Regions from separate parts of the Methylorubrum sp. B1-46 genome, predicted to be linked through region 3. Evidence: predicted binding sites of a transcription regulator. Region 3 holds the regulator's gene; each other region holds the start of a gene.
What was found. The regulator LexA, encoded in region 3, represses DNA repair genes until DNA is damaged. The targets are predictions, from matches to a motif close to TGTTCNNNNTGTGTTCNG.
Positions count from the first base shown of each region.

Region 1: the regulator LexA is predicted to act here: its motif matches at 2,006-2,023, upstream of LPC10_RS23280 (ImuA family protein).
Region 2: the regulator LexA is predicted to act here: its motif matches at 1,355-1,372, upstream of LPC10_RS09410 (PA0069 family radical SAM protein).

Region 1 is NZ_CP088247.1:5,017,408-5,020,676, forward strand. It holds gene LPC10_RS23260 (hypothetical protein) at 1-264, shown strand, start outside; gene LPC10_RS23265 (peptidylprolyl isomerase) at 268-729, shown strand; gene LPC10_RS23270 (hypothetical protein) at 839-1,204, shown strand; gene LPC10_RS23275 (response regulator) at 1,261-1,665, opposite strand; gene LPC10_RS23280 (ImuA family protein) at 2,059-2,832, shown strand; gene LPC10_RS23285 (DNA polymerase Y family protein) at 2,747-3,269, shown strand, end outside.
Region 2 is NZ_CP088247.1:2,009,929-2,013,197, reverse strand. It holds gene LPC10_RS09415 (ribonuclease HII) at 1-96, shown strand, start outside; gene LPC10_RS09410 (PA0069 family radical SAM protein) at 186-1,322, opposite strand; gene LPC10_RS09405 (hypothetical protein) at 1,495-2,016, shown strand; gene LPC10_RS09400 (hypothetical protein) at 2,050-2,232, opposite strand; gene rpmG (50S ribosomal protein L33) at 2,395-2,562, opposite strand; gene LPC10_RS09390 (hypothetical protein) at 2,833-3,269, shown strand, end outside.
Region 3 is NZ_CP088247.1:5,132,574-5,135,842, reverse strand. It holds gene LPC10_RS23790 (DUF1236 domain-containing protein) at 1-813, shown strand, start outside; gene lexA (transcriptional repressor LexA) at 978-1,703, shown strand; gene LPC10_RS23780 (ComEC/Rec2 family competence protein) at 1,697-3,269, opposite strand, start outside.

The sequences.
Region 1 (3,269 bases), 120 kb from region 3:
GAAGGCCTGAGCCGGTTCGAGCGGGCGGAGATCACGGCGCGTCTCTCGCTGCGCCGGGACGGTTCGGTGATCGGCACGCCGCAGATCACCTTCGCCAAGGCGCCGGGCGACACGCGGACCCGGGACATCCTGATACGGGCGACGCTCGACGCGATCGCCCGCTGCACGCCGGTCCGGCTCACCCCGGCTCTCGGCGGAGCCATCGCGGGGCGCCCTCTGGCGCTGCGCTTCATCTACGACGGACCCAAAGGACAGGGAATTTAAGCCATGGCAGAGACCAACGAGACCATCGTCCTGGAGACCACCAAGGGCCGCGTCGTCATCGCGCTGCGCCCCGACCTCGCCCCCAACCACGTCGAGCGGATCAAGACCCTGGCGTCTCAGGGCTTCTACGACGGCGTGCCGTTCCACCGCGTCATCGACGGCTTCATGGCCCAGACCGGCGATCCGACCGGCACCGGCTCCGGCGGCTCCGAGCTGCCCGACCTGAACGCCGAGTTCAACGCCGAGCCGCATGTGCGCGGCACCTGCTCGATGGCGCGCACGAACTTCCCGCACTCGGCGAACTCGCAGTTCTTCATCTGCTTTTCCGACGCCCGCTTCCTCGACCGCCAGTACACGGTGTGGGGCAAGGTGATCGAGGGCATGGAAGTCGTCGACACGATCAAGCGCGGCGAGCCCGTGAACGACCCCGACCGGATCGTGAAGGCGACCGTCGCCGCGGCCTGAGCGCGAGACGGGGCCGGGAGCGTCTCACGTCCGCGGGCGGGAGGCATCCCGGTCGGTGTCGAGCGGATGTCGAGAGAAGCCTTCGATGTCGGAAGAGAACGATCCGCTCTTGGCCTTCGGCCGGATGGTCGTCGCATCCCGGGATCGCGTCTTCGACGCGGCGTCCGGGATCGCTGCGACGGACGGAGGTGATTCCATCGCGAACATCGTCGCCGCGGCGATCGCGAGGGGAACATTCGACCGGGACGATGCGGTCGATGTGGCGAAGCACTACATCGATCGGTTCATCGTCGAACTGATGTACGAGGTGCAGGACGCCGGCTTGAACCATGGCTGCGACCTCGCGCTCGTGGCAGGGTCGAGGTCCTACGTCCTGACCGACCTGTCGGACGGGCTTGCCGGCGAGTTCATGACCGAGGATGGATGGTTTCGGCGCCTGTCGCTGCACCGGCCGAGCAGGTTCGACCCAGACTAGCCCTGTACGGTTCACACAAGCGCCGCGGCAGCCCTGCGTGGTCTATCCTCGTGGCGTCAGCCCTCCGGCGGCTCCCTGAGGCCGGCGGCCTCCTCCAGCCATGTCAGGATCTCCGGCGCCCGCCAGGGCTTCGGCATGAAGGTCGCGGTGACGCGCAGGTCGCTCGGCTGGTCGCCCGCATCGCCCGAGGTCAGCAGCAGGCGGATGCGGGGCCAGGTCACGCCGATGATCCGCGCCAGCTCGAAGCCGCCGATGGTGCCCGGTGTGCGCACGTCGGAGAACACCACGTCGATCCCGTCGCCCCGCTGGCGCAGGATGTCGAGGGCGCGCTCGGCCGTCTCGGCCTCGATCACCTCGAAACCCTTCTCCTCCAGCAGTTCGGCCGCGAGGTAGCGCTCGTCGGGCTCGTCCTCGACGACGAGGATGACGGGCCGGCGGTCTGTGGGTCGTGCGTCACTCATGACCAGTCACTCATGACCCTGGCTTATCTTGAGAGCTCGCGGGAGAAACGCAGATTGCGCGTCCCACGCGACATCCTCCGGCAAAGTTCCCGGCAGACATTACGATAGAACGGCCGGGGCGAACGTCTGTCATTCATCGGCAACAGCAGACAGTTTTGTTGCATCCGCTGCGGTGACGCATGCTGATTTGAGGTGGGGTAAGCCGTCGCACCCGCGTTGCGTGCAGGGCTTCAGGGCGAAAACCTCGCTGGCCTAGCGGTCAAGTCGATGGCCGGAATAAAATCCGCATTTTCAACAGGGATGGCAACGAACGAGCTGTTGACGGGTTACGGCTCAGGTGTGTTCACTGTTTGTTCTGAGAAGTGCCGTAGACAACCCTCGAACCCGTAACCCATGCCCCCTCCCCGCTCCCCCGCCACGCCGACCCTGGCCGAGCTTCGCCGGCTGACGGATTCTGTCGGGCTTGGCACGGGGCACGGCGCCGAGCCCGAAATCGTCCCCACCCTGCCCTTCGGTGTCGCGGGGCTCGACGCGGCCCTGCCTGGCGGCGGGCTGGCGCTCGGCGCGCTCCACCAGATCCACGAGGGCGGGCCGCGCGGGCGCTACGCCGCCACCGCCGTGCTGTTCGCCGGCGGCATCCTGGCCCGGCTCGATGGGCCGGTGCTGTGGTGTCTGCACAGCCGCGACCTGTTCGCTCCGGCGCTGGCTCGCGTCGGCCTCCATCCCGACCGGGTCGTCTATTGCGAGACGTGGCGCGATGCCGAGGTGCTGCCGGCCATGGAAGAAGGCCTGCGCCACCGCGGGCTCGCCGGCGTCGTCGGCGAACTCACCCGCATGGCGCTCACGCCCTCCCGCCGGCTCCAACTCGCAGCGGAGGGATCGGGCGTCACCGCGCTCGTCGTGCATCGCCTCTGCGCGGGCGAGGCGGCCGAGCCGGAGCCTTCCGCCGCGCGAAGCCGCTGGCGGGTGGCGCCCGCCCCGTCGGACGAAATCGGGCGTCGAATGGGCCGCCCGCGCTGGCGGCTCGAATTGCAGCGCAGCCGCGGCGGGGCGCCGGGAGCTTGGATCGTGGAGGCCTGCGATGCGCAGGGTCGTCTCGCTGTACCTGCCAGCCTGGCCGACCGACCGGCTGCGCCGGAGCGGGTCCCACGCCGCGCCGCCCGATGAGCCGCTCGTCACCGTGGCACAGGACGGCGCCCGGCGCGTGCTGGCCGGCCTGGACGCCGCCGCCCGCCGCCTCGGCCTGTCGCCCGGCATGAGCGCCGCCCAGGCTCAGGCGATGATACCGGGCCTGCACCTCGTTCCGGCCGCGCCCGAGGCGGATGCGGCGGCGCTGGCACGGCTCGGCCTGTGGTGCCAGCGCTACGCGCCGATCGTCGCCCTCGATCCGCCCAACGGTCTCCTGATCGACGTCACCGGCGCCGCGCATCTGTTCGGGGGTGAGGCGCCCCTCCTCGCCGATCTCTCCGCACGCTTGGAGCGGACGGGTATCACGTCGCGGCTCGCGCTCGCCGACACGCCGGGTTGTGCTTGGGGGCTGGCCCGCTTCGGCGCGGGCGGGATCGTGCCGCCGGGCGCCGCGGAACCTGTCCTGGCCTCTCTGC
Region 2 (3,269 bases), 2.3 Mb from region 3:
CACCTCGCCGGGCTGCTGGCGCAGGGGCGCTCCCCGCATCACCGGGTGAGCTTTACGGGGCGGTTCGAGGCCGCGGGCGCCGTCTCAGGGACATGACGCGGTGCTGCCGGCTCGATCGCGGCGGGCGCCGTTGAGTCGCCTTCTCCCGCAGACGAAGCGAGGGATGCGCTCTCCGTACGCCCCCCTCAGAACAACGCGAGTTGATCCCCGGCGCGCGGCGGCACGCGGAAAAGCTCCGTCGTCTGGCGGACCGGCTCCTCCGGAAAGCCGAGGCGGCGCTTGGCGAGCGCGAAGCGGCGGCGGATCAGGTCGGCGTAGGGGCCCTGGCCGATCATGCGGGTGCCGAAGGCGGCATCGTAGGTCTTGCCGCCGCGGGCCGCGCTCAGCAGGGAAAACACGTGCGCCTTGCGCCCCGGATAATGCTCCGTGAACCAGTCGCCGACGAGGTCGTCGAGTTCGTGCGGCAGGCGCAGCAGCACGTAGTTCGCCTCCCGCGCGCCGGCCGAACGGGCGGCTTCGAGGATGGCCTCGATTTCGTGGTCGTTGAGCGAGGGAATGACGGGGGCGGCGATCACCATCACCGGTACCCCCGCCTCGCTCAAAGCCCGGATCGCCTCCAGGCGCTTGCGGGGATGCGGCGCGCGCGGCTCCAGGCGCCGGGCCAGATCGGGATCGAGGGTGGTGACCGAGATCGCCACCTTCACGAGCCCCTGCGCCGCTATCTCGGCCAACAGGTCGCGGTCGCGCAGGATCAGGTTCGACTTGGTGACGATCCCGACCGGGTGGCGGAAGCGCGCGAGCACCTCCAGCACGGCGCGGGTGAGGCCGTGCGTGCGCTCGATCGGCTGGTAGGGATCGGTCGCGGTACCGAGCGCGATGGTCCGCGGACGATAGCCCGGCGCCGACAATTCCCGCTCCAGAAGCGCCGCGGCATCGGGCTTGGAGAACAGCCGCGTCTCGAAATCGAGGCCCGGCGACAGACCGACATAGCCGTGGTTCGGCCGGGCGAAGCAGTAGATGCAGCCGTGCTCGCAGCCGCGGTACGGGTTGATCGAGCGATCGAAGGGGATGTCCGGCGAGGCGTTGCGGGTGATGATGTGGCGGGCGCGCTCCGCCGTCACCTCGGTGCGCCGGGACCGCTCCGCTTCGTCCGGCCAGCCGTCGTCGAAGCTCTCGCGCCGGGTCGCTTCGAAGCGTCCGTCCGGGTTCGCGGTCGCCCCGCGTCCGCGGCGGGCCTCGGGCGCGATCTGGGACGTCTCGCAGCGGCGTCCACCCGGCCCGCCTCGCATTGGCTTTCGCCTGTCACCCACTCCGACGCCCATCGCATCCCCGCCGCCCTATCGACTGTCGGCTTAGGAACATATCAAGAACATTGAAAGTCCGAATGCACAAGTTTCATGCACCAGCAGACTTTCCCCCTCATTCGGGGGCGTCCACGGGATCGGCTGCGCGAGGAAGGCTTTGCGAGGGCGTAAAATCGGTTATTCGCGCGGCATGATCTCCGGCCTCATCCACGTGGCACGATCCTCCGACCCGGTCGCGATCGAGTGCCTCGCCGATACGCTGAGCGCGCTCGTCGCGGGCGTGGCGGCCGGCCTCGTGGGCGATGCGGTAATCGTCACGGCGGAGAGCTGCTCGGCCCTCGAGACGATGGCCGAAGGCAGCGGCGCCACCCTGGTGGTGCGCCCGCCCGGCGCCAATCCCTGGGGCGCGGGCGCGCGGGCGGCGCGGCGCGAGTGGCTGCTCTGCCTGGAGCCGGGCGACATCCCGGCGGAGGGCTGGATCCGCAGCCTCGACCGCTTCGTCGGCACGGCCCGTCCGGACATGGCGCTCGGCCGGATGCGCCGCGCGCACGCGGCCCTGCCGGCTCGGATCGCCGCACGGGGGGAAAGCGTCGTCGGTGCACGGGGTCCGCGACCGGGCGACGTGGTTCGGCGCGAGCGACTGCTCGCGGGCCTGCCCTTCTCGCCCCGGCTCAAGGTGCGGATGCTGTCGGCCCGCCTCGACCGCGCCTGACGAAAGCCGGTCCGGTGCCCCGACGCTTCGGGATCAGCCGACCCGGAACCACGCGGGCGCGGCGCGCATCAGCACCATCACCGCGGTGGCCGCGAGCGCTGCGCCGATGGTCGTCTCGGCCGAATGCGCGTATCCGGCCCGTTCGAGGACCGTAGCGGCGGAAGCGATCGTCAGCGCGATGCCGGCGGGAACAAGATGCGAGGCAGAGGCGTTCATACCTCTGGCTCTACACGATTTGGCTTGCGCGGGGATGATGCCGCCGCCTCGGCGTGCCGACAAAATTCCGCGAGCCCGCCCCACGCCGTGCCCCAAACGCGAAAGGCCGCCCCGTTGCCGGGACGGCCTTGTCACATCCGCGAAGGGATGGAAGCGGGACGCTTACTTGATCTTGGCTTCCTTGAACTCGACGTGCTTGCGCGCGACCGGGTCATACTTCTTCATGACCATCTTCTCGGTCTGCGTGCGGGAGTTCTTCTTCGTGACGTAGAAGTAGCCCGTATCGGCGGTCGAGACGAGGCGGATCTTGACGGTAACGGCCTTGGCCATGGCGGGGCGCTCCTAAAGCGGGTCGAGGGGCGATTCGCTGGTGGCGCGCCAGCGCGGGCGAAACGCAAAAGGCCGGGAAGCCCCGGCCGAATTCCGGCGCGGTCAATGCCCGATGGGGGCCATTTCGTCAAGCCGCAAGAACGAAACGGCGCGGTCACATGCTAAGTGGCTCCGTCTCGCACCGACATGACCGCAGTCGGGCGGCGAAACCGTACGGTTGTCGTCCTGAAGCGCTGTGCGCCCATTGACGACTGAGCCATGATCAAAAGGATGATCGCATTCGTCGAATCAGGCCAGAAATCACAACCGGTGACCGCTTCCTCCCTCGCAGGCCGGACGATCCGCGGTGCGCTTCTCGGCCTCTTCGGCCTCCTGTGCTTGGTCGGTCTCGGCATCGGTGCAATCTTGATCTACTGGGCGAGCGGCCTCGGCAGTCAGTCGATTAGACCCGACCTGGCCTTCCATGTGGCCTGCGATGACCCGGACTCTACAAACATCGACAAGCAGGCCGAAGCATTTCTGCGTCAACGCGGATTCGTAGTTCTCGATAAGGTCGAGGCGGTCCGAAAACTGGGCCAGCCGGCTCTCCTATTGCGCGACATTCTCGCTGTCGATGCGCAGAGCCGCGAAGTGACGCTGATACAGATCCCGTTTGACAATCGCTTGATGTCTATGGGGCTACGAACCCCTCCGCCGACCCGGCACGA
Region 3 (3,269 bases):
AGTACAGCGACGGCCGCGATCCTCGTACTCGGCGCGGCGACCGCCCTGGCCCAGGGCGGAGGCGCCGGTGGTGCCGGAGGAGGCGCGGGCGGTGGCAGTGGCGCGGGCGGTGGTGCCGGAATGGGAGCCGGCGGCGCAGGCGGAGGCGCCGGTGGTGCTGGAAGCGGTGTGGGCGGCGCGGGCGGCGGAGCGGCGAGCGGCCCCCGCGGCGGTGCCGGTGAGGCGGGTGGTGCCGGAGGCGCCCGCAGCGGCGGCGAAGTCGGCGGTACCCGCGGAGGCGAGACCGGTGGCGCGGCAGGCACTCCGGTACGCGGCAGCGAGCCGGGAGAGGCCGGCACGCGCGGCGGCCGAGACGGCGGCCCGGCCCGCGCGGGAGAATCAGGCGAGCGCAGCAATCACGAGACGGGCCGCGATGGCGGCAGCGAGCGCGACGGCCGGGGGAGCCGTGATGCGGCCGGAGAGCGCGGCAACCGTGACACCGGCCGCGACGCGGCTGGCGAGCGGGGGGCCGGCGAGCGAGCCGGCCGCGGGGCTGCCTCGGAAGCCCGCGGCGCCTCCAAAAGCCTGAGTTCGACCCAGCGCACCGAATTCCGCCAATCGATCACCCGCTCCAATGTCCGGGCGGTCACGAATGTGAACTTCGCGGTTCGCGTCGGCACGGCCATCCCGCGCTCGGTTTCGCTGCACCCGCTGCCGCCGGCGATCCTCTCGCTGGTGCCGGCCTATCGCGGCCTCCAGTTCATCCTGGTCGGGGATGACATCGTCATCATCGATCCTGATACCTACGAGATTGTGGACGTCATCCCAGCCTGATCCGAATCCCTCATGGGGCAAAAAGGGGCGGCGGCGCAAAGGTGCCGCCGCCCTTCGCGTGTCTGCGCTCGTCTTGCGGAACAGGAGAGGAACGTCTAGGCTGTTCGCGCTTTGTTTTCAATGATTCTGCGGCGTCCCCGGCCGCCGTCGACAGCAGGTGCCGCATGCTGACCCGCAAGCAACTCGAACTGCTTCAGTTCATCCAGCAGAGGATGCAGGAGAGCGGCGTGCCGCCGTCCTTCGACGAGATGAAGGACGCGCTCGATCTCAAATCAAAGTCCGGCATCCACCGCCTGATCATGGCGCTGGAGGAGCGCGGCTTCCTGCGCCGCCTGCCGAACCGGGCCCGAGCCATCGAGATCCTGCGCATGCCCGACATGCCGGCGGCCAAGCCGGCAACGGCCCCGGAGCCGCGCCGCTTCACTCCAAGCGTGGTCGAGGGCGGCCTGTCGGGCAAGCCGCCCGCGCCGAAGCCGCCGATGCTGCAGGCCCATGACGGCAACGGGCAGTCGGTGATGGTCCCGGTGATGGGCCGGATCGCCGCCGGCACGCCGATCTCGGCGATCGAGAGCCAGAGCCACTCGATCTCGATGTCCCCCGATTTCCTCTCGGGCGGCGAACACTACGCGCTGGAAGTGCGCGGTGATTCGATGATCGAGGCCGGCATCCTCGACGGTGATCTCGTGGTGATCCACAAGCAGGATACCGCCAATAACGGCGACATCATCGTGGCGCTGATCGACGACGAGGAGGCGACCCTCAAGCGCCTGCGCCGCCGCGGCTCCTCGATCGCGCTCGAGGCCGCCAACCCGTCCTACGAGACCCGCGTGCTCGGGCCCGACCGGGTGCGCATCCAGGGCAAGCTCGTCAGCCTCGTACGCCGCTACTGAGGCGTTTCGCCAGGCGGCGGGTCCGACGGATCCGCCGCACCGGGGTCACCGAATGTTTGTGACGGCGACGGAGCCGCTGGCGTCGCCACGCTGGCGGGTTTGGGCTGCCAAGGCTTCGGCGGGCCGGTTCCGCGCGCGGTGACGACCTCCGGCTCGGCCGCCCCGAGGCGGATCGCGGTGGCACCTCGCGCCGAGAGGAAGCTGCGGTCCACGATCAACGATGCGGCACAACCCGATGGCGCGCGCAGGCGGGTGATCAGAATGACGGCCCGCGCGCAATCCTCGGCAAAGGCGCGCTTGTCGGTGACGAGGGCGACGGTGCTTCCGTCGATGGCCGCGAGGATACAGCCGAGACGGTCACAGCGCGGCCCGGTGGCTCCGGTGACCGCATCCGGGCGGCGCCCGTCGCCATCGGCCTTCAGCCATTGTTCCAGCACGAAGCCGGGCGGACGCCCGAGGACGACGAGGTGCCCGTCCTGGCCGCGGATTGCGGCGCCGGCTCCGTCGCGGTCGATATAGATGTCGTAGCGGATCGGACTCGCGGCGAGCGCAACACCGAGTCCCGCCGGCACGAGGGCAAGCAGCCGCAGCCGCGACACCGGCAGGGTCGCGAGGAGGAGGGCAGCGGCGAGCAGCACCAGGGCGCCGGTCCCGAAGGCGGGCAACACCATGTTGGCCTGTCCAAACCCGGCGATCCAGGCCGAGATTTCGAGCATGCCCCGCACCGCAAGCCCCATCAGCCACCAGACAGGGCGATCGAGGGCGAAGGGATAGGCCAGCATCCCGAGCACCGCCGCGGGCATCACCGCGAGCGAGACGAGCGGCAGGGTCAGCGCATTGCCGACCAGGCCGAAGGGCTGCACGGTCTGGAAGTGGTAGGTCGCGAACGGCGCGGTGGCGATCTGTGCCACCAAAGTCGTTGCCAGCGTGCCCACCACCGCCGTCGCGACCCACGACGCGGCCCGCGCGATGCGGGACGGGCTGTCGGTCCGGAAGACGCGCCCGTCGATGAGCGGCGCGCAGGCGATCAGACCGGCCACCGCCCCGAACGACATCTGGAAGCTCGGGCCGAGCAGTGCTTCCGGCTCGCGGGCCAGCGCCAGGATCGCGGCAAGCGCGAGATTGCGCATGCTAAGCGCCGGACGATCGACGAGGATCGCGCCGAGCATCACCAACGTCATGATCAACGCCCGCTCGGCGGCGACGTCCCAGCCCGAGAAGGCGCAGTAGGCGGTCACGCCCAGCATCGCCGCGCCGGCCGCGATCTTCTTGATCGGCCAAGCGAGCGCCAGCACCGGCACCAGGGCGAGACTGGCCCGCACCAGCCAGAACACCACGCCGGCGGCGAGCACCATGTGGAGCCCGGAGATCGAGACGACGTGGTAGATGCCCGCCGCCCGCAAGACGTCGTTCGTCTCGTTGGCGATCAGTCCACGCTTTCCCGTGACGAGGGCGGCGGCGACGGCGCCGGCCTGTCCGCCGATCGCGTCGGTGATCCGCCGGGTGAAGGCGTTGCGGGCGGCATCGATGCTGGCCGCCACATGCAGGGACCAGGGGAGCGGCTCG